4 regions of the Listeria grayi genome follow, and region 4 is predicted to be linked to each of the others. Evidence: predicted binding sites of a transcription regulator. Region 4 holds the regulator's gene; each other region holds the start of a gene.
What was found. Region 4 encodes Rex, which represses fermentation and respiration genes when NADH is low (regulators of the CRP and FNR family bind a similar motif). Its sites were predicted from a motif close to TTGTGAAATATTTCACAA; they were not measured.
Positions count from the first base shown of each region.

Region 1: a site for Rex is predicted at 2,045-2,062, ahead of fucO (lactaldehyde reductase). Genes of this name have one in related genera too.
Region 2: a site for Rex is predicted at 1,635-1,652, ahead of EL241_RS05440 (hydroxymethylglutaryl-CoA synthase). Genes of this name have one in related genera too.
Region 3: a site for Rex is predicted at 3,086-3,103, ahead of EL241_RS00985 (L-lactate dehydrogenase). Genes of this name have one in related genera too.

Region 1 is NZ_LR134483.1:429,558-435,459, reverse strand. It holds gene EL241_RS02075 (NAD(P)H-binding protein) at 1-708, opposite strand, end outside; gene fucO (lactaldehyde reductase) at 879-2,030, opposite strand; gene rhaM (L-rhamnose mutarotase) at 2,305-2,619, opposite strand; gene rhaD (rhamnulose-1-phosphate aldolase) at 2,632-3,453, opposite strand; gene rhaA (L-rhamnose isomerase) at 3,465-4,718, opposite strand; gene rhaB (rhamnulokinase) at 4,742-5,902, opposite strand, start outside.
Region 2 is NZ_LR134483.1:1,138,324-1,144,225, reverse strand. It holds partial or broken gene EL241_RS13795 (hydroxymethylglutaryl-CoA reductase, degradative) at 1-434, opposite strand, end outside; partial or broken gene EL241_RS13790 (thiolase family protein) at 471-1,622, opposite strand; gene EL241_RS05440 (hydroxymethylglutaryl-CoA synthase) at 1,782-2,933, shown strand; gene EL241_RS05435 (LacI family DNA-binding transcriptional regulator) at 3,071-4,033, opposite strand; gene EL241_RS05430 (GH36-type glycosyl hydrolase domain-containing protein) at 4,099-5,902, opposite strand, start outside.
Region 3 is NZ_LR134483.1:190,125-196,026, forward strand. It holds partial or broken gene EL241_RS00970 (SDR family NAD(P)-dependent oxidoreductase) at 1-706, shown strand, start outside; gene EL241_RS00975 (SDR family oxidoreductase) at 836-1,597, shown strand; gene EL241_RS00980 (MerR family transcriptional regulator) at 1,625-1,996, opposite strand; gene EL241_RS00985 (L-lactate dehydrogenase) at 2,133-3,071, opposite strand; gene EL241_RS00990 (GNAT family N-acetyltransferase) at 3,337-3,888, shown strand; gene EL241_RS00995 (50S ribosomal protein L25/general stress protein Ctc) at 3,948-4,571, shown strand; gene EL241_RS01000 (SDR family NAD(P)-dependent oxidoreductase) at 4,713-5,486, shown strand; gene pth (aminoacyl-tRNA hydrolase) at 5,671-5,902, shown strand, end outside.
Region 4 is NZ_LR134483.1:798,935-804,836, reverse strand. It holds gene groL (chaperonin GroEL) at 1-1,451, opposite strand, end outside; gene groES (co-chaperone GroES) at 1,480-1,761, opposite strand; gene EL241_RS03805 (CPBP family intramembrane glutamic endopeptidase) at 1,981-2,664, shown strand; gene EL241_RS03800 (YdiK family protein) at 2,668-2,862, shown strand; gene EL241_RS03795 (redox-sensing transcriptional repressor Rex) at 2,909-3,550, opposite strand; gene EL241_RS03790 (ABC-F family ATP-binding cassette domain-containing protein) at 3,869-5,821, shown strand.

The DNA.
Region 1 (5,902 bases), 370 kb from region 4:
TTCTGCATCTAAGCCGCTGTCTTCCAATCCTTTTTTATAGGCAGCGTCATCCAGAGAAACAACCTCAAAATCTCCTGAAATATTGGCAGCTAGTTCTTGATGCGTAAGGCCATTCCCGGAAAATTCATAAACTTCTTTTTGCGCTTCAAGAACTAGTACTTTAGCAGCAGCTTCTGCGTACTCACGCTCTAATGCCCAACCAGTTCGGCCTTCACCAGCAGAATACACAAAAGGTTTTCCTGCTACTGCATTTTTTAAGTTAGAAAGTTCGTTTTCTAAATACCAGTTATTTCGTAGGAAAGAATGTGCGATTCCTGCCTTTAAAATTGCTGCTTCCGTGGTACGATGATCGATTGCTAGCAAAGCGGTTGCTTCTTCCAGATGAGGAAAACTTGTATACGCAATATAGCTGACGCCCGCTTCTTTTGCCGATTCAACTACATTTAAATGCTGCTCCTCACGTGTTACCGGGCCACCTGGGACAGAAGAAATAAATAAAAGACGATCAATGCCAGCCAATGATTTTGTTAATTCTTCCGGTTTCGTATAATCCCCGGCACGAACTTCTACACCTTCCGGAACAACTGCTTTTGCTTTTTCAGTATTTCTCGCTAAAGCAACGATGTCACTCGCTGGTACTAATTGACTTAATGCTTGAATGGCTGCTCTGCCAAATTTCCCTGTTGCTGCTGTAATACCATATTTCATAATAAAGACTCCTTCTTTGTTTGATTTTCATCTTGTTATTATTATAGTAACAGGTTGACCAAAAAGCAAATACTTTGTTTCATGCCTTGATCATCACATGACAGTTGCTTTTCTAACGCGAAAAGACCGTACGATTTCATACGGTCTTTTGGACGCTTTCATACTATTACTTACAACATAGCTTGATATAAAGCAGTTATCTCTTCAAGGTTCGTTGGACGTGGATTCCCCCCTGTACAAACATCTTGGAGTGCATCGTTTGCGATTGCTTCGATATCTTCGCTTTTCGCGCCCAACTCTGAGATGGTTTGCGGAATGCCTACTTTTTCTCCAAGTGCTTGAACTGCTTGAACGGTCTTATCTCTAATTTCTTCAATCGGTGCTGTTCTACTGTCTTTTATTCCCATTGCTGCTGCAATATCCCGATATTTTTCACCGGTATACGCTTTATTATAATCCATAACAATCGGTAAAAGTGAGGCACAGGCAACTCCATGAGGGACGTTGTACCAAGCGCTGAGCGGGTGCGCCATGCCGTGAACTAGCCCGAGGCCTACATTAGAAAATCCCATTCCTGCCATATATTGTCCCAACGCCATTTCTTCTCGTGCTTGAAGATCCCCTTCTACTGAATGTGGCAGCGCCTTTGAAATAATTTCGATTGCTTTAAGATGTAAGGTATCGGTCAGCTCCCAAGCTCCTTTGGTAATATAACCTTCAATGGCATGAGTCAAAGCATCCATTCCGGTAGCGGCACAAAGTGCTCTCGGCATCCCAAGCATCATTTCACTGTCGATAAATGCACATACCGGGATATCATGCGGGTCGACGCAGACAAACTTGCGGTTGCGCTTTTCATCTGTGATCACATAATTGATCGTTACTTCAGCAGCCGTTCCGGAAGTAGTTGGTACAGCCAAAATCGGCAGACTAGGATGTTGCGTTTTAACTTCACCTTCCAGACTAACGATATCCGCATATTCCGGATTAGTATGAATAATGCCGAGTGCTTTGGCAGTGTCAATTGGCGAGCCACCACCGATTGCAAGAATATAATCGGCGCCAGAAGTACTGAGCACTTCTACTCCTTGTTTCACTACCTCTAATGTTGGATTTGGCAGTATCTTATCATAGATCTCGTAAGCTAATTCCGCTTTATCAAGAATCGTTGTAACTTTTTCAACAAGGCCAGCGGCGACCAATCCTTTATCTGTTACCACGAGCCCTTTTTGAAAACTTCTTTTTTTCACTTCGGCAGCGATTTGTTGAATCGCGCCTTTGCCGAAATAAGCTGTTTCGTTTAAAATCATTCGGTTTACCATTATGACCTTCTCCTTTGTTAGTGGATTCACATAAAAGAATAAGAAAGAGTGCTGCCCTTAGGCAGCGGCTCCCAGACTGAAGAAAAACACCATTTCAATCATTTTCGGGCTGTTTCCAGCTTGGCGAAAAATGATTTGATTTTAGGCAAAGTCGAGTACCGAAGCGGAGCGTACTCGTGTACGTGAGCATCGGAACGCAGGCTTTAACGACGAAGATGATCGTTTTTCGCCAAGCTGAGAGTGCTGCCCTTAGGCAGCGATCCCTTCTTCTCTCTTAATCAAGAAAGAATACAGATTGCAATTCTTTTGAAATCGGACTATTATCGGGGTTCGACTTCATGATAGGCGCCATATAGGCCCACCATTTTCGGCAGATTTCGGTTTCTGCGATTTTTTTATAGGCTGCTTTGTCTGGAACTTCCAAATAGGCGAACAGTGTATCTGTTTCTTTATCGAGAAAAATAGAATAATTAGATGCACCATGCTGCTTAAGAGCAGCCTTCATCTCCGGCCACAATTCGTCATGGCGCTTTTTATAATCCTGTTGATTGCCTGGATATAAATACATGATCTCAGCAATTCGTTCCATGCGGTTTCCTCCTTATCCCTCTAAATAGCCTGCTCGAGGGGTGACTTCAAAACGTTCTCCCAACTGACGCAGCTGTTCATCCGTGATAGTTTGCTTGATTTCGCCTTGCGCTTGAACGATCGTGTAGACTTGTGCTGCTTTTTCGGCAGTTTCAATCAGACCAAATGTTTCATCCATATTTTCACCAGATCCATAAATGCCATGGTGCGGCCAGACAACTAATCGATTGGTTTTCATTTTTTCTGCTGTCGCTTCGCCAATCGCATTTGTTCCCGGTACTAGCCAAGGAACAATACCGACTCCTTCTGGGAAAACAACGAGACATTCTGTACACATTTGCCATAAGGTCCTTGTAAGCGCGCGTTCTTCTAATGGGTGTGTGAACGTCATCGCCAGCAAATGCGTTGCGTGGCAGTGCATCACGATCCGATTATTCGGATTGACAGAAAGGCGGGCGATATGACTCATAAAGTGGGCAGGCAATTCACTTGTCGGCAAGCTGCCATTTTCAAGTCCCCATAACACGTCAATACTCTTACCGTCTTTGGCAACGCGAATGATACCTAAGTTTTGGCTCGGTGCAGACGCCACATTTTTGAAGTATTTGCCAGAGCCTGTTGCTAGGAAGTATTTGCCGCTCAGTGCAGAACCGTCAAACTCCATCGGAATATTGCGCTTCGCTTCCGTTATATCCAAGTAAGGTGTCAATTCTTCTTCGTTTAGAAGATAAGTGATATTGCCGCCATTTCGTTCATCCCAGCCTAACCGGTATAAATTAGAAGTCGTTTCGACTATTTCTCTGATAAAAGGTGCCTGTTCGATATTTATTTCCATTTTCCTAGCTCCTATCGTTTCGAAAGTATTGTTTCTTCATATTCTTTTACTTCTTTTAACCAGTCAAGACCGACTGGTACGTCATTTTGTTCACAGAAGTAATTCCAAACATCACCGTAAGGGAAATCTTTGAGTTCTTCTGTAATGACCATTCGATCGGTAAATGCGTTATCGAGCTCCAATTTTTTCAGCTCTGCCGTTGGTTCAAGCAAGGCTTTGAGAAGGGATTTCTGCGTATTGCGTGTGCCCACTACCCAAGCCGCGATCCGATTGATAGTCGCATCGAAGAAATCTAGGCCGATATTCGTCGTTGCAAGCAAGTCATTACGTACGATCTCCCGACCGATCTCAATTAGTTCATCTTCCATCAATACGACATGGTCGCTATCCCAGCGGACCGGTCTGCTGACATGCAGCATAACGCCTTTGCTAAATAGGGCTAACGAAGAAAGTTTATTGGAAATGACTTCTGTTGGATGGAAATGTCCGGCATCCATACAGATCAGTTTATCGCGCGTGATGCCGTAACCCATATAAAATTCATGCGATCCGACGGTATAAGCTTCGGCACCTAGACCGAAAAGTTTACTTTCGACTGCTTCCTGCGTGTATTTTTCGTCTAATTTCTCTGCAAAAATCTCATCTAGCGCTTCCATTAACCGCTTACGTGGCGTTAAGCGATCGATCGGGTTGTCTTTGATACCGTCCGGAACCCAGAAGTTATTGATACTTACTTGTCCTAGTTCTTTACCGAAGTACTCCGCAATCTTGCGCGAACGTTTGCCGTGCTCGATCCAAAAGTCACGTACCTCTTTATCTGGTGAAGCGAGCGTAAAATTATCTTTAAACATCGGATGTGAGAAAAATGTCGGATTGAAATCAAGGCCGATACCGTTTTCCTTTGCCCACTCTACCCATGGCGCAAAATGTTTCGGTTCGATCGTATCAAGATCGACCTTTTCATCTGTATCGACATACATCGCGTGCAGATTGAGTTTGTGCTTGCCTGGTATCAAGGAAAATGCTTTATCCAAATCTGCCCGCAGCTGCTTTGGCGAGTGCGCGGCGCCGGGATAATTACCTGTTGCCATGATTCCGCCGGTAAGCTCTCCGTCCGGGTTCAGGAACCCTTTAACATCGTCTCCCTGCCAGCAATGTACGGAAATTTTTACATTCTTTAATTTTTGGAGTGCCTTGTCTGTATCTACGCCGATCTCCGCATAGCGTGCCTTTGCATCTTGATATCTTTTTTCTACTTCACTCATTTTCAGTTCCTCCTTCTTAGGTCTCATATCACTGATTTTCGTTTTTTTAATGCGGCTAATTCCTGCATTTCTTCTGGTTCAAAAAGCTTGATCGCAAATGAATTGCGAATTAAATTTCGTGCTTCAGCAACATTTTGCAGCTCATTTCTAGTGATCATCTGCACGATGATATTGCCGATCGCAGTTGCTTCCCCCGGGCCGGCATATACCGGGAGCCCGGTTAAATTAGCAGTCAGCTGATTTAGCACCGCTGCATTGCTCCCTCCGCCTACAATATGGATCTTATTCACTTTCTTATCCGTTATTTTTTCCATTTTTTTCAGTTCTTGGGCATAGAGGATCGCCAAACTTCCATATACACAATTTGTGAGTTCTCCGATTGTTTCTGGAACGGTCTGATTCGTTTCTCGGCAATAAGCTTGGATCTCAGCAATCATATCCGTGGGATTATTGAAACGCGGATCGTTCACGTCGATGACTTGTTTGAAAAATGGTGATTCAGCAGCTTCTTCTGCCATTTCTTGGTAGCTGTACTTGTAGTCCGAAAGCCGGGCGATCTCTTGGATGATCCATAATCCCATGATGTTTTTTAAAAAACGGTAAGTTCCATATGCGCCCCACTCATTGGTATAATTTTCTGAAAAAGCAGCTTCGCTCGTAATCGGTGCATGGATCTCCATCCCTAGCAGCGACCACGTCCCGCTGCTTAGGAAAGCCCAGTCATCCCCTTCCGCAGGGGTTCCGACTACAGCAGAGGCAGTATCATGTGTCGCCACTGTGACGACGTGGCAGTCTGGAATCGAAAATCGTTCCTGCCACGACGCTTTTAACTTGCCAAGCGGGGTACCCGCGTCCACTAACGGAGCAAACTTCGAGGCATCGATGTTCAATTGTGCCAAGAGGTCTTTATCAAATATCTGTTCTCGAAGATTAAGCATCTGCGTTGTCGAAGAATTCGTGGTTTCTGCCGCCATTTTCCCTGTCAGCACATAGCCGATATAATCTGGGATCAATAAGATCTTCTCTGCTTTTTTGAGCAGTTTTTTATTCTCCACATAAAGTTGATAAAGCGTATTTAATTCTAAAAATTGGATGCCCGTCTTTTGATAGATATAATTTTTCGGGTAGCTCGATGTGAGCTCGCCGATCTTATCAACGGTTCGTGTATCGCGATAGCTGATTGG
Region 2 (5,902 bases), 340 kb from region 4:
TTTAAACCACCGCCACGCTTGACGATCGACGGATGACTTTGCGCTGCAGCACGAAAGATTGCTGCTTTTTCGGCAGTGATCGTATGCTCGATTGTGGCAGGTTCTTTTACATTCATCAACACGATTTGGCCGCGTAAGAAGCCGTCTTTCAGTTCGCTTTGAAAACCGCCTAAATGGTTTGCCATTTTTGCTCCGTTATTACATGCGGCAATGACGGATGGCTCCTCTGTTGCTAGCGGAATAGTATAACTTTTATCGTTGACACGCAGATTCAACGCGACCCCAAGCGGGATTTCCATCTCACTGATTTGATTTTCGATCAAATTGTCGGCAATATCCTCCGGCAATGTCATTTCTGCTAATACGTGTTTCGTTGCCGGAGAAATGACTGCTTGTTCCTGCAGCCTAGCTAGACGGTCTTCTCTAGCTAATTGGTAGAACTTTTTTACAGGTTGGTCCTCCTGTGGGACTTCTATTAATATCGCTAAGCCCAATCCGCCACCAATACAAAGGGAGGCGATCCCATATCTACCGTGTGTTCGTTTCAGCTGATGTGCCAATGTCGTGACGATCCTTGCACCTGTGGCTCCAAGTGGATGACCGAGTGCAATGCCGCTGCCGCCGATGTTGATTTTTTCATCAGGAATACTTAATTCTTTTTGAACTACGACTGAAGAAGCTGCAAAAGCTTCATTGATTTCAAATAAATCGATCTCTTCCATCGAAATTTGGTTACGATCAATCAGTTTGTTGATTGCAGAAACCGGTGCGATACCCATGATACTTGGATCGATTCCGATCTCGGTAATATCATGTACGATAGCTAAATATGGGATTTGATTTGTTTCAGCAAATTCCTTAGAAGCGATAATCACGGCAGAAGCACCGTCATTGATCGTTGAAGCATTGCCGGCTGTTACAGTTCCGTCTTCTTTAAAGATCGTACGCAATAGGCTTAATTTTTCCAGCGTCGTTTCTTGGCGGACACCTTCATCTTGTGTAATGACCTCGTCGCCGATTTCAAGGGGCAGGATCTCTGCTGCAAATATACCTTGTTCCTGCGCCTTGGCTGCTTTCATTTGTGAGCCATATGCAAACGCATCTTGAGCTTCGCGACTGACGCCATATTGCTCAGCTACATTTTCAGCAGTCAGCCCCATTATTTTCCCACTAAAAGCATCCGTCAAGCCGTCGAACGTCATCGTTGGCACCGGTTTGCTAAGCGTGTCTTCTTCTTTATTATAATAAGTGATCGAAGGCGCATTTGTCATACTTTCAATGCCACCTGCAACAATAACCTCTGCTTCTCCTAGCAATATCTGCTGGCGAGCCATACTGATTGCTTTGAGCCCCGATCCACATACTTGATTGATAGTTGATGCTGGTATTTCCGCACTTAATCCGCTGTTCAAAGCGATTTGCCTTGCGGGATTTTGACCATTCCCTGCTTGCAAGACATTTCCAAAGATCACTTGCTCTACATGGTCTTTCACTTGGTCATTTTTTTCGAATAATGCTTTTGTAACGGCAGTTCCTAATTCAACCGCTGTCATTTTGCTTAATTGGCCTCGGTACTTACCTATCGGTGTTCTCAAGGCATCGATAATCACGATATCTTTCACCACGCCACCTCCATTTAAAATATATCACATCTCTTCTATAAAAACACCTCGCGAAGCCCAATAAAAGTTATTTTGTGGAACTTTGCGAGCTTACTTTTTTAAAATCTTGTATTCTATGGTAAAGTTATAAAAGTATACTATATATAAAGGAGAATGACAATGAACGTTGGTATAGATAAAATGAGCTTTTTTGTCCCACCTTACTTTGTGGATATGACTGACTTAGCAGTAGCAAGAGATGTTGACCCAAATAAATTCCTTATCGGGATCGGCCAAGATCAAATGGCAGTGAATCCGAAAACACAAGATATCGTGACATTTGCCACGAATGCTGCCAAGAACATTTTGTCAGCGGAAGACCTAGACAAGATTGATATGGTCATTGTCGGAACTGAGTCAGGCATCGACGAATCCAAGGCCTCTGCTGTTGTGCTACACCGCTTATTAGGCATTCAAAAATTCGCCCGCTCCTTTGAGATCAAGGAAGCATGTTATGGTGGTACTGCTGCCCTGCAATTTGCGATCAACCATATTCGTAATCATCCAGAAAGCAAAGTTCTAGTGGTTGCTTCCGATATCGCAAAATATGGACTTGCCTCTGGTGGAGAACCGACGCAAGGGGCTGGTGCCGTCGCGATGTTGGTCTCTACTGATCCTAAAATCATTGCTTTTAATGATGACTGCCTGGCACTGACGCAAGATATTTATGATTTTTGGCGTCCAGTCGGACATGACTATCCAATGGTCGACGGTCCGTTATCTACAGAAACTTATATCCAGTCTTTCCAAACTGTTTGGCAAGAATATACCAAGCGTTCTCAGCATGCGCTTGCTGATTTCGCGGCACTCAGCTTTCATATTCCTTATACAAAAATGGGCAAGAAAGCCTTACTTGCTATTTTAGAAGGTGAAAGTGAAGAAGCACAAAACCGGATTTTAGCCAAATACGAAAAAAGTATTGCTTATAGCCGCAAAGCCGGTAATCTTTATACTGGCTCTCTGTATCTTGGCTTGATTTCGCTGCTTGAGAATGCAGAAGATCTTAAAGCTGGCGATTTGATTGGTCTGTTTAGCTATGGCTCCGGAGCAGTGGCAGAGTTTTTCAGCGGTCGCTTGGTAGAAGATTATCAGGAGCAACTGTTAAAAACAAAGCATGCCGAGCAGCTTGCGCATCGCAAACAATTGACGATCGAAGAATACGAAATCATGTTTTCTGACCGTCTGGATGTAGATAAAGACGCGGAATACGAGGATACGCTCGCTTATAGTATTTCGTCAGTTCGAAATACGGTTCGGGAGTATCGAAGCTAGGAATTGATTTAAAATAGAGACGGAGCTCCGTCTCTATTTTTTTTGCATTAGTCGCCAAATGCAGGATATAATCGAAAACTATCAGCGTTAAAGCAAAGACCAACCAGCTAACATGCCTGGTTGGTCTTTGCTTTAGGTCACTTCGATACCGAAGGACTTGTGATTAGTGTCGTATAAATAATCTCATTCGTTGCTTCTTTTCCTTCCAGCAATTTTACCAGCTGTTCTGCTGCCAAGGCTCCCCACTTATACTTCGAATATTCGATCGTCGAAAGTCGAGGGTTTAAGTATTCGCTGATTGGCGTATTATCGAATCCCACGATGCGGATATCTTCACCGATTTTTAGATTGGTTTGTTGGAAGTGGCGGTACATGCCGATCGCCATATTGTCATTGAGTGCAAAGACGGAAACGGGTTTTTCCCATTCTTTTTCGATTTTTTTAGCAGCAAGCTCACCACTTGCCTCGCTGAAATCCCCTTCAATGATATGCACTTCTTTATCACCGAAACGGGCTAACTCATCTTTTGCCGTCTGCAATCGGATCATTGCATCGTACGAATCATCTGGACCTGTCACGATATAAAAATCGCCGGAAAAATTGGTTGATAGATAATCGATCGCCAGTGTTGATCCAGCTCGGTTATCCAATAATACCTGACCGATATTCTCATGAGTGATCTCACGGTCCAAAACTACTAATTTATGTCCGCGATCGGCATAATTCAAAATCTCTTCGGTCGGGAAAGTGGCATCTAGGATAATCGCACCATCGATCATTTTTTCGGGTAGAAAGCGATGACTCTTTTTACCGCTACAGGCAATCAGTTCATAACCATGCTTATAAAGCGAATTTGTAAGTCCATCTAATAATTCACTGTAAAAGACGCCGCCATACGAAGTCAGGTAAACGCCGATGATTTTCGTTTCTCTCGTTTTCAGCGTTCTTGCCGCCATATTCGGGATATAATTTAAATCGTTTGCGATCGCCATGATTTTCGCTCTGGTCTTTTCCGTAACTTTCGAACTATTGTTAAGTGCATAGGAGACCGTAGAAATAGAAACGCCAGCCTTCTTTGCAATATCTTTGATCCCTACCACATTAATCGCTCCTTTGTGTTTTATTTCATTATACATGAATTACAGCTATTTAACGACTTGTTTCCTTAAAAATAAATCGTCAGCTGCGCATTGTTCGGCAGTTGATTTTTATCGATTGAAAGCGCTCCCTCACGGTAAGGATTTGCTTCTTGTTCAAAGACGGCTGTTTCACCATTTATTTCGATCGACCGCTTTTCTGCTGCTATAAATTGGATATCGAAGCGTTTGCCAGCCAACTGGATATGGGCTTCCAAACCATCTAGTTCATTCGGCAGTACTGGGTCGAATAACAATTGCGTTTGTGTTTGCCGTATCCCAAGAACGGAGCTGATCAATTGATTCAAATAAATGCCTGGTCCGCTGGAATAAATTCGCCAGCCTCCTTGTACCGGTATCCCGCCTTTTTTCACCAAATCATATTTTTCTTGCGCTTCATAACGGTTTATAAAGGCGGCATCTGAACTGCTGAAATAGGTATTTGCTTGGCGCGCGGCCGCATTGGGAACGGCTTCGCTGATATTGATCGGATTGATTTTTTCCAGCATTTCCCATGCTTCGGTATTCCCCACTTTTGCCAATGCTTCTACATAACGAATGTGTGCATGGACATATTGTAAACCGATCTCTCTGCCAAAATTCGCTGCTTGTTCAGCACGTTTGAAATGTCTGCTCACTCCGCCCGTATAATTTGCCGGCCGATCCATCAATCGAACGCCATCTGGATAGAATAAATGCTCTCGAATAATATCGAAATTCGCTGCCGCTTGTTTGGCATCGACCAATTCGGAGATCACACTTTGCGTCATCGGGATCAAACGATAATGGCTGTTTGTTTCCTTGTCATTTGGATGGATCATGTAACGAACTTCTTGTGGATCTTCTAAATTTAAAAAGCCAGGGATAATATCCGTTTCCCCAAGCATATATTGGTGGAAATCCTTATAGATACCTTCTGCAATCGTTTGATAACGTTCGCTCTCAGGTAGCCAGTCTGCTAGCTTCCCTAGAACTTGATAGGTCAAGGCAACGGTCCAGCTCGATACCATTGAAGCTTTCAGCTGACTATTAGCAGGCTGCAAGGTATCGTCCCAATCCCCATCGCCGTAATTAGATAGATACGTTCCTGGCATAAAGCGTGCTTCGATCGTTGCGACTGCTTTTTGGACATGCTCCAATAACGTTGCTTTCTCCGCTGTAAATGCTTTGGCTTCACTATCGACATAAGGTAATTCTGCGCTCAGGATGTCTGTATCTCCGGTTGCTTCTAAATAATCGCTCAGCATTTTCAGCGGCCAAACAATCACATCCCCATGGCTTTCTTCTTGCTGGATCGCTGTATATTTATCAAACATAAACCACTGTGGCCAGTCGCCCGTCTGTTCATATTGATGAGAAAAGACCGTTTCGATAATGGCTTTCATCACTGGTTGATTTCCCGTTGCATAGAAAAATTCAAATGGTCCCTGACTGACATCCCGCGTTCCCCATGCGGCTCCGCTGTACTGTTCCAAGCCATGTGGCGCTGCATAATGAACGAGCATTTGATGCGTATACCAGAAAACAGTGATGTTTATTTTTTCGGTAAAGCGACTTGGATGTTCTAAATAAAGTTCCGCTGTCAGTTCATCATAATGCAATCGGAACTTACGGCGATCTTCTGCATGGTCGATTTCTAGCTGAGAAAATTCTCCATCGAAACTTGCTTGTACATAAAAATGCGCTTCCGATGTAGTGGGATAAACAAATACATCCAGTTCCGCAGTCCCTTGATAAACGTCCGCAAAATAGCGCTCATCTGTGATTTGGTCGTAATCACCTGTCACTTGATAAGCCAGTTCTGGATAGATCTGTTCTCCTAAGCTATTAGCA
Region 3 (5,902 bases), 610 kb from region 4:
ATTGGTAACAGGCGCTAATAAGGGTATAGGACTGGAAACAGTGAGGCAGCTGGCGGGAAAAGGCTGGAAAGTGGTATTGGGAGCTCGCGATGCAGAAAAAGGCAAGCAAGCAGTGACTGAATTACAAGCGCAAGGGTTAGATGTTGCTTTTTTAGAAATCGACTTAGTAGATAAAGAAAGTGTCGAATCAGCAGTCAAAATAATAACGCAGTAATATCCCGACATTTCGCTTTTGATCAATAACGCCGGGATGCCGGGAGAATTTGCCAAAGGTTTCTCAAAGACGACAGAAGAAGGTTTAAGAAATGCTTTTGAAGTAAATTTCTTTGGGACATTTCGTCTCAATCAGCTTTTGCTGCCATTATTGAAAGGAAATGGCGCTACAATCGTTAATGTCTCAATCGACATGGCATCACTATCGTTAATGATGGATCATCAAGAACGGACAGCGGCACTCAATAGTTTTGACTACAATGCTTCCAAAACAGCCAATAACGCCATGACGGTCTCAATGGCACTGGAACTAAAAGACAGCCCGGCACAAGTATTTGCGGTCACACCCGGTTTTACTACGACGGATTTAAATAATAATGCTCCAGGCGGAATCACAAAAGAAGAAGCGGCTGGCATTATTTTAAAATATACATTAGATGGAGAAAGACATAATGGTGTGTTTTTTGATAAAAATGGCGTATTAGCCTGGTAAATAAACGCAGAGCGATGGGATTTTCTCATCGCTTTTTTATTTTACTTGTTTTTATGGGTTTATAGTTGCGTTCGCCCAACGCGAACTTGATATGCTTTAAAGGTAAACTTTGATAGGAGGAGATAGACGATGGATAAATCAACGAAGGTAACACTTATTACCGGCGCGAATCGCGGAATGGGATTTGAACTAGCGAAAGAGATCGGCGAATTCGGTCACCATATTTTGGTTGGGGCAAGAAGTAGCGAGAGCGGAAGCGAAGCAACGGAGAAATTAAAGAAATTAGGAATAAATGCCGCTTTTATACAGCTAGATGTAACAGATAAAGCTTCTATTGAGAAGGCTGCGAGGAAAATCGCACAAGACTATGGATACTTATCTGTCTTGATCAATAATGCTGGTATCGCATTGGATAACTTTGAACAACCAACTACGATGAAAACAGAAATCATGAGAAAGGATTTCGATGTCAACTTTTTCGGAGTGGTCGATACAACTCAGGCAATGCTGCCTTTGTTGAAGAAAAGCCAGCAGGCTAAAATTATCAATATGTCGAGTATTATGGGTTCCCTTGGGGCGGCGACGGATCCTGGTTCAAGAGTATATAATGCGAGTGCGGTAGGGTATCAGGCTTCTAAGGCTGCTTTAAACATGTTTACAATTAGACTGGCAAGAGAATTAGAAGGACTAGAGGATAGTAAGATTACTGTAAATGCGGTAAGCCCAGGGATGGTAGCAACTGAATTTGGCGGTGGAGATCCGGAAGCTGCTAGGAAAATGGGGGCTAAATCTGTGGAAGAAGGTGTCAAACGTTTGGTAGAGCTTGCGACAGATGAAGATAATACCACTAATATAACGTTTAGTGACACAGACGGAATCGTCCCTTGGTAAAGAAAGAGAGTTATTTCTCTTTCTTTTTTATTTAGATAGGTCTTTTTCAATGCTTTTAAGATGTTTGATCTTCTTTTGGAGATAGGCTTCCTGTTCTTTGATGGACAAGATATTTTGCTGGAGTTTTAGATCCAAATGTTCTAAAAAGGAGATTCTGTGTTGGATAATTTCACTTGTCGCAGTTTCCTCATCAAAATTAAATTCTTTGATTTCTTTGAGAGAGGCTCCTAATCTGCGTAAATGAACAATTTTATTGATTTCGAGAAGATCTTTCTCGGAATAAAAACGAATCCCGTTTTGATTGCGCGTCACAGGATTTAACAGTCCTTCTTTTTCATAATAACGCAAGGCATTTTTAGATATCCCAAATTTTTCAGCGGTTTCGGCAATTGTATACATTAGTTTCACAGCCTTTGTTTTTTAGTTAGCGTAACACGAAGCATTAGTTTTCTCAAATGATAAACGAAGATATAACTATTTCATAAAAAAACACCTTGCCGAAGTCGCAAGGTGTTTTATATTTAGATAATTGTTCTTACAGGCTCTTCAAAGCATCATCCAATACTTTTTGCAACGTCGCTGCAGAAGCATTCATTTGCTCTTGCTCTGTATCCGAGAGCTTCATCTCAACGATATGACGCACGCCTTTTCTATTAACGACTGCTGGAGCGCCAATGTAAATATCTTTCAAGCCATAATGTCCGTCTAAATATACGGAAAGTGGCAAGATCGCATTTTCGTTATTTAGGATCGCTTGAGTGATTCTAGCAAGTGCAGCGGCAATCCCATAGAAGGTCGCCCCTTTTTTATTGATGATCTCATAAGCGGCATCACGAACGCTGACAAAGATGGTGTCCATTGCCCCTTTTTCATTTTCGTTGATCCATTCGGAAATTGGCAGACCACCAACTGTTGTATGGCTCCATGCTGGGAATTCAGTGTCGCCGTGTTCGCCTAAAATGTAGCCATGGACGTTACGCGCATCTACTTTCAAATAATCAGCAATCGACATACGGAAGCGAGCTGTATCTAAGCTTGTACCTGATCCGATAACGCGTTCTTTTGGAAGACCGGAGAATTTCCAAGTTGCGTAAGTCAAGATGTCTACAGGGTTGGAAGCGATCAAGAAGATGCCGTCAAACCCGCTTGCCATTACTTCATCTACAATACCTTTCATGATACGGATATTGCGGTTTACTAAATCTAATCGTGTTTCGCCTGGTTTTTGAGCAGTACCTGCAGTAACAACGACGATATCTGCATCGCTGCAGTCGCTGTAGTTAGCAGAATAGATCTTTTTAGGACGGGAGAAAGGAACTGCGTGACTAAGATCGATTGCATCCCCAATAGTTCTGTCTTTATCTATGTCGATTATGCCGAATTCTTGGCCGATATTTAAGTTAACACATGCGAATGCGTAGCTGGAACCTACCGCTCCGTCGCCTACTAGGATAATTTTTTGATGATCTTTCATTTTAATTTCCTCCTTTGTTTAACTCTTCACTAATACAGTATACCACGTTATTTCAATTTGTGAAGACTTGAACTACGTGTTTTTTCATAATTGTTATAGTTTTTTTATGTAAGCGCTATAGTACAGTTATTCCTAATCTTTTCTCTTTTAGACAATTACCTATTTTCTCATTTATAAACGTAAATTGTGATAAAATCAATTAAAATGATTCTGAAAGGAGATTTTTAAAATATTAGATAAGACGATTCCTTATTATCCTGTCATAATGACAAAAGAAATCGACACAGCTTATCCGGATTTTTCACTTCCAGCGAATTATGAATTTGTTTCCTATCAAAAAGGGATGGAAAAAGTATGGGCATTTCTACAATGGAAAACAGGACAGTTGGAAAGCCTTGCTGCGGCAGAACAACGCTTTGAAAATGAGTATCTTCCTTCTATTAAACTAGCGGAATGTAATTGCTGGTTCGTGCGTGACTGTCTGACAAATGAAATTATCGGCACTGCAAGCCTTTGGCGGGGCGATCTCTTTGGAACAGAATTAGATAGAGTCCATTGGGTAGCTGTGCATCCTGCTCATAATGGGCGGGGGATCGGAAAAGCGTTACTGTCGAAAATATTGAAACAAGCAATAACAGAAAAAATTTATCTTACTACACAAACATGGAGTTATCCTGCGATTGCCATGTATCGCAAGTTTGGCTTTGAAGCTTATCTCGGCAGGGAACCTGTTAATTGGAAAAGCGGGGATTATTCAGCGGCAAAACAGGCTGGCTGGGAGATCATTGATGCAAAATTAGCAGATAAGGGCGTTTGAAATAAAAATAACGGGGTAAAGTAAGTGATGTACACAAATGAATGAGTGGAGTGATAAAAATGGCAATCGTATTAGACATTAAAAAAAGAAAAACAAAACCGCATTCTAATATCACAGAGGTGCGCGAAAGTGGTCGGATCCCAGCAATTGTATATGGCTATCAATCCGAAAACGTTCCTGTATCTGTTGATGAATTAGACCTACTTAAATTGGTGCGCGAGAATGGCCGTAACGCTGTTTTTACAGTCAATTTAGATGGCAAGAAAGTAAACGTATTATTACATGATTACCAAATAGATCCTTTGAAAAACAAATTAGTCCATGTCGATCTTTTAGCAGTAGACATGAAGGCAGAAGTAGAAGCGGAAGTTCGTATCGACCTTGTTGGTGAATCTACAGGTGTCAAAGAAGGCGGCGTCTTGCAACAAGTCTTACATGAAGTAACTGTTTCGGCTACTCCGGACAAACTTCCTGAAAGCGTAGAAGTAGATATCAGCGAATTAGGTATCGGCGATTCTGTTGAAGTTTCCAAAATTTCCACAAGCAAAGCTTTTGAAATCATAACAGATGGTGAAGAAGTTATTGCTACAGTAACTGCACCACGTGTTGAAGAAGAATCGACAACTGAAGAAGTTGCGGAACCGGAAGCGGCACATGGTACAAATGAAGAACCAGTAGAATAAAAAAGTATGTTCGAGAGTTGCTTGGGACGAAGGAGATAAATCTTCGTTTCAAGCAGCTTTTTTGTATGGAATTATTTTGTTTGTTTTTACCAATTAGGGTATAGAAAGGTATGTAATAATTTACAAAGAGGAGTGGTTGTAGTGGGGAAATTAACAGATAAAGTCGCAATCATTACTGGAGGTTCTGGAGGAATCGGCAAAAAAACGGCAGAGCTTTTTTTGGAGGAAGGGGCGAAAATCGTTTTGGTGGATATCTCTGGAGATGCTTTGCAAAAAGCAGCAGAAGAGTTAAATGCCAGTGATCGAGTATTTACGGTAGAAGCAGATGTAACCAAAGAAGAAGACACGAAACGTTATGTGTCAGCTACCATTGATAAATTTGGGCAGCTAGATGTTTTCTTCAATAATGCAGGAATTGAGGGGGAAATAAAGGCTCTTGTGGATCAAACGTTGGAAGACTTTGAACGAGTGATCAAGGTCAATCTTACCGGTCAGTTCTTAGGTCTTAAATATGTGCTACCTATTTTAACGAAACAAGGAAATGGAAGCGTTATCAACACAGCTTCTGTGGCCGGACTTGATGGCAGTTCCTTTTTAGCGCCATATGTGGCTTCAAAACACGGCGTCAGTGGTCTGACAAAAGTCGCCGCACTAGAAGTAGCGGACAAAGGTGTTCGGGTCAACTCCGTCCATCCATCACCAGTCAATACCCGGATGATGCGATCGATCGAAAAGAATCTCAATCCAGACGATGCGGAAAAAGCAAAAGAAGAATTTACAAAAGATATTCCAGTCGGAAGATATGCAGAAGCCAGCGATGTCGCGAAACTTGTCTTATTCCTAGCCTCGGACGATAGCAAATTTATCACTGGTGCGCAATATCGGGTAGATGGCGGTATGGGGGCTACACAATAAAATTAAAAATAAAGATCCCAAGAGTGCGCTTCTTGGGATCTTTATCTTTCGAGTTATATCTGCAGTGATCGAAATGCAGTGAACTTTCCTCTAGGCTGAAAGCATGGTATAATCAAAAAAACTATGTATTTAAAGAAACCATTTCAATCTTGAAGTGGTTTAGTTCATTGAGGAGACTTAATTAATGAAAATGATCGTTGGGCTGGGCAATCCCGGCATGAAATATGAACGGACACGGCACAATGTTGGCTTTATGGTAGTAGATGAGCTAAGCTACCGTTATCAGTTGCCGTGGAAAAAAGTAAAACAAAATGGCATGGTAGCTACTGGCATGATCGGAAGTGAAAAAGTGCTGCTCGTAAAACCGCTGACTTTTATGAATGAGTCCGGTCTATGCGTAGGTCCGTTAATGGATT
Region 4 (5,902 bases):
TTTACCCATTCGCCGTTTGCAGCGTTGAAGCCAACGCCAACTTTTTCATTTTTCAAACGTTCTACAATAACAGAGCCTTCTAGACCAGCATTGTGTGCGATTTGACGAACTGGTTCTTCTAAAGAACGAAGAACGATCTTGATACCAGTCGCTTCGTCGCCTGTTGCTTCTAGTTCTGCTACTTTATTGTACACATTGACAAGGGCTGTACCACCACCGGATACAATACCTTCTTCAACGGCAGCACGAGTAGAGTTTAACGCATCTTCAATACGAAGTTTACGTTCTTTCAATTCTGTTTCAGTTGCTGCTCCGACTTTAACTACTGCAACTCCGCCAGCAAGTTTTGCTAAACGTTCTTGTAGTTTTTCTTTGTCGAATTCAGAAGTTGTTTCTTCCATTTGCGCACGGATTTGGTTAACACGTGCTTCGATTTGAGCAGATTCGCCAGCGCCTTCGACAACGGTTGTGTCGTCTTTCGTTACGACTACTTTGCTAGCTGTTCCCAATTGGTCGATAGTTGCTGTTTTAAGATCTAATCCTAGGTCTTCGGTGATTACTTGACCGCCTGTAAGGATCGCCAAGTCTTCCAGCATTGCTTTACGACGATCGCCGAATCCTGGTGCTTTCACTGCTACGACGTTGAATGTACCGCGAAGTTTGTTTAACACAAGTGTTGCTTGTGCTTCGCCTTCCACGTCTTCCGCAACGATCAATAACGGACGGTTTTGTTGTACCACTTGTTCTAGTAATGGTAGGATCTCTTGGATGTTGTTTACCTTTTTATCAGTGATCAAGATATATGGTTTTTCTAGTTCTGCGATCATTTTGTCAGAATCTGTTACCATGTAAGGGCTTGTGTAGCCGCGGTCGAATTGCATTCCTTCAACTACATCTAATTCTGTCGCAAAGCCTTTGGATTCCTCGATCGTGATGACGCCGTCGTTACCAACGCGTTCCATCGCTTCTGCAATCAATTTACCTACTTCTTCATCTCCAGAAGAAATCGCAGCGACTTGAGCGATCGATTCTTTCCCTTCGATCGGTTTAGAGATTGTTTTTAGTTCTTCGATTGCTGCTGCAACTGCTCGTTCAATCCCGCGGCGGATACCGACAGGGTTAGCACCAGCTGTTACATTTTTCAATCCTTCTTGGATCATTGCTTGAGCAAGAACTGTTGCTGTTGTCGTACCGTCTCCGGCTACGTCATTCGTTTTGGAAGCAACTTCAGAAACTAATTTTGCTCCCATATTTTCAAATTCATCTTCTAATTCGATTTCTTTTGCGATCGTCACACCATCATTTGTGATAAGTGGAGAACCGAATTTTTTGCCTAAAACAACGTTACGACCTTTTGGTCCAAGTGTTACTTTTACTGCGTTCGCTAATTGATCCACACCGCGTAGCATGGAACGACGAGCGTCTTCGCTGAATTTAATATCTTTTGCCATTTTATTATTCCCTCCATTTTATCTTAGATTAAACAATTGCTAAAATATCGTCCTCGCGGATAATCAAATAATCTTTGCCGTCATACGTTACTTCTGTACCAGAATACTTAGAGAAGATAATGCGATCATTTACTGCTACCTCTAGTTCTTGTTTAGTTCCGTTTTCTAGTACTTTGCCATTTCCTACTGCGATTACTTTGCCCTCTTGTGGCTTTTCCTTTGCTGAATCCGGCAACACGATACCGCTTGCAGTTTTTTCTTCTGCTTCAAGTACTTCAATAACGACACGATCTCCTAATGGTCTTAACAATGTAAATAACCTCCTCATAGTGATAGTTTCTATTTTTAGCACTCTAACGTTTTGAGTGCTAACACAATATTATAATAGTCAAAAATGGTAAGGAATGCAAGCAAAAACTACTAAAAAAATTTTTGGCGTTTTTTTATAATTGCTTGTTGTACCAATAATTAGTACAATAAAACGTAATAGTTCTTGAATATTTAAGTTTAGCTAGAAGGAAGCGATTTTTTGTCTAAAAGATATTTTTGGGTTTTAGTGGTTTATGTAATTAATTTTTTATCCGGCATTGTCGGTATCCCGATCGTACACGGGCTGGTTCTTCATTTCACCACGTTAGCGGGTAAGCAAGCTTTCAACCAAAGTGTTGTCATCTGGAATATTGTGGCGAATCTGATCACATTATTTGTCATCTGGCTGCTACTTCGCAAACAACCGGCAACTGATAAAGTACTTCGAGGAACCAAGGCAAGCGTTGGTATGAGCGTAGTTTGGGCTGTATCAGGCGTTCTGATGCTCTTTGCCGGACAAGTAGTTGCCGGTTTGATCACGCAGTTGTTTATGGATACCCCTGCTGGCTCGGCAAATACGGAAATGCTGACATCTTTGACGAAACAGGCACCAGTCTTATTTGTGTTTATCACACTTATTGCGCCGGTCATTGAAGAAATCGTTTTTCGGAAAGTATTATTCGGTGGTCTCACCAATTGGATGAATATCCATGTGGCAGCGGTAATCAGCTCTTTGTTTTTCGCCCTTGGGCATGGTGACCTTCCATTTCTGCTGGTTTACTTTTCCATCGGTTTGATTCTTTGTTTCCTATATACGAAAACAAAGCGGATCACTGTCACCATTTTTGCGCATATGATCATGAATGCGATCGTTCTACTATTTTCTTTAGGTGGTGTTTCCTAAGTTATGAATGCAAATAAATCGATTTTCCAGGGATTGCTTTATATCGTTCTCGGCATTGTATTTGTGGTCTTTGCTGTGGAACAGGTAAATGATAGCGGCTGGACGATTCTCGCTTATGTCATCATGGCGATGGCAGCCATTGATTTTGTCACTGGTGCACGGTTTATCTTCATCGCCTTATTCAATCGTAAAAAATAAAAAAACTGCCGGAAAAGTATTTTGCTTTCCGGCAGTTTTTATTTACTTATTTATTTTGCGGATAATTTTCCAAGAAGTAAATAAGTGTTTGTAATTCTGTCGTTAGATCAATGTGATGGACACGAACGTGTTTTGGTACACTGATACGAGCTGGTGTAAAGTTCAAGATCCCCTTTACATCTGCTTCTAACAATTTATCCACTGTGGCTTGCGCTTCGCTTGACGGTACTGTCAAAATCACGACCTCCACATTGTTTTCGCGTAATGTTTCTTCCATATCATTTAAATGATAAATTGGTATATCTTGTTGGATCGTGCCTACTTTATCAGCATCGACATCAAAAGCAGCGGCGATCTTGATATTATTGTTTTTCATGAAGTTGTAATGCAGGAGCGCCATTCCTAAGTTCCCTACTCCAATGATAGCAACGTTAGTTTGTTTATCTTGACTTAGCGTTTTGCTGAAGAAATCGAGGATATACGCTACATTATAGCCATAGCCTTTCTTTCCAAGTGCTCCAAAATAGGAGAAATCACGACGAATGGTTGCAGAATCTACTTTCACTGCCTCACTTAATTCAGCAGATGATACGCGCTCTTTACCAGACTCATGTAGATATTTTAAATAACGATGATATAATGGCAAGCGTTTTGCTGTTGCTTGTGGAATTTTTGTATTTTCCTCCATCTTAACTTTTCCCTTCTTCCTTGAAAATTTTGCTAATTGAACCGAAGCACTTCTTAAAGATCTGCAGATAACTGCTCTCATTTTCACATGCTTGCTTTTATACTATAAACATTTCACAAAGAATGCACAAACTTTTTGCTCATAATTTTTCAAAAAACTAACAAAAAGCCGTTAGACATCATTTTACCATAAAAATTCACAAAAGAAATCACAAATTTTCACAAAAATATAATACGTGAAAAGAATTTTGATAGTCGCACGTTGCCTTTGCTAATTCTTTGAGCTAAACTAAAAGTAGTAAGTTAGAGGAGAGAAATCATGATTTTATTACAAGTACAGCAAATCAGCAAATATTTCGGGGCAGAAATGATCCTAGATAATATAAAATTAGAAGTAAAAACAAATGATCGAATTGCATTAGTCGGCCGCAATGGTGCTGGGAAATCCACCCTGCTAAAAATCATCGCTGGCGAACTGAGTTATGACGGGGGGACGATCTCCAAACCAAAACAGGTGAAGATCGGTTATTTGGCACAAAGCACACCCCTAGAATCAGAACGAACGATCTGGGCAGAGATGCTCACCGTTTTTACTGAGTTACAGCAAATGGAACGACAGCTGCGCGAGATCGAATTGAAAATCGCCGATCCGGAGATTATTTCCAACGAAGCGCAATTCCAATCGCTTTTGAAGCAATATGATGAACTGCAGCATAACTTCAAAGAACAAGGCGGTTATCAATACGAAGCCGATATCCGTTCGATTCTGCATGGTTTCCGCTTTTATGAAGCAGATTATGAGAAACCGATCCAATCCCTGAGCGGTGGTCAAAAAACACGGCTTTCCCTAGCGAAATTGTTGCTTTCCAAGCAAGATATCCTTATTCTCGATGAACCGACCAACCATTTGGACATCGATACGCTGACATGGCTGGAAAACTATCTGCAAAATTATCAGGGCGCGTTGGTCATCGTTTCGCATGACCGTTATTTCTTAGATAAAGTCGTCAACCAAGTTTATGAGATCAGTCGCACGAAAATCGACCGTTTTGTCGGCAACTACAGCCAGTTCTTGGTTCAAAAACAAGCCAAGCTCGAAAAAGAATGGAAAGAATTCGATATGCAACAAAAGAAAATCGCGAAACTCGAAGATTTCGTTGCTCGCAATATCGTCCGCGCTTCCACGACAAAACGCGCGCAAAGCAGAAGAAAACAATTAGAAAAACTCGACCGGATCGATCGGCCAGAAGGCAGTGAGAAATCGGCACATTTTGGTTTCCATTTTTCCAAACCTACTGGAAAAGATGTGTTATCAACATACGATCTGGCGATTGGGTATCAAAAAGAGCAACCGATCGCTCAGCATATCCAGTTTGAAGTCAAACGTCCCGACAGTGTGGCGATCGTCGGTCCCAATGGTATCGGCAAAACCACCCTTTTAAAAACGTTGATCGAAAAGTTGCCACCATTATACGGCGACTTTGAATTTGGTTCCGGCGTTCAGATTGGCTATTACGATCAAGAACAAACCAATCTTTCCTCCAATAAAACTGTGCTCCAAGAATTATGGGACGATTTCCCCGATATGACCGAACAAGCTGTTCGGACATGCTTAGGCAATTTTCTATTTTCTGAGGAAGACTGCAGCAAGCTGGTCTATAGCCTAAGCGGCGGGGAGAAAGCACGGCTGGCATTATCGAAGCTGACGCTACTTGGTGCTAATGTGTTGATCTTAGATGAACCGACCAACCACCTGGATATCGATAGCAAGGAAGTATTGGAAGCTGCACTGATCCAATTTGAGGGAACGATTTTATTCGTTTCGCATGACCGCTATTTTATCAACCGAATCGCTTCGAAAGTATTGGAAATGGCTCCTGATGGCGCGACGACATATTTAGGCGATTATGATTATTACTTGCAAAAACTAGCCGAGGCAGAGGAGATCGCCCGCTTAGATGCCGAGGAAGCAGCGAAACAAAACCCGTCTGCCCCGCTTCCTACTAGCAGCAGTCCAGCCAAAAATAGCTATCAGCAAGATAAAGAGCAGCAGAAGCAACGGCGGAAATTAGAGCGGCGCTTAACAGAGATCGAAAAAGAATTGGAAAAAACGGAAGCCCAAATTTCCGAATTGGAAAGCTTGCTTACAGAACCTACTGTTTATCAAGACCACGAAAAAGCATATGAGGTCAACACGCAATTAGAAAAGCAGAAACGAGCAGCAGAAAAATGGATGGAAGAATGGGAAGAAGTTAGTGAACATCTGGAATAGAGAATGGAAAAAAGAGCGATTATCTCGCTCTTTTTTTCCATTTATTGTCGCTTTAAGGCGGTTCTCCCAGCTCTTCTATGA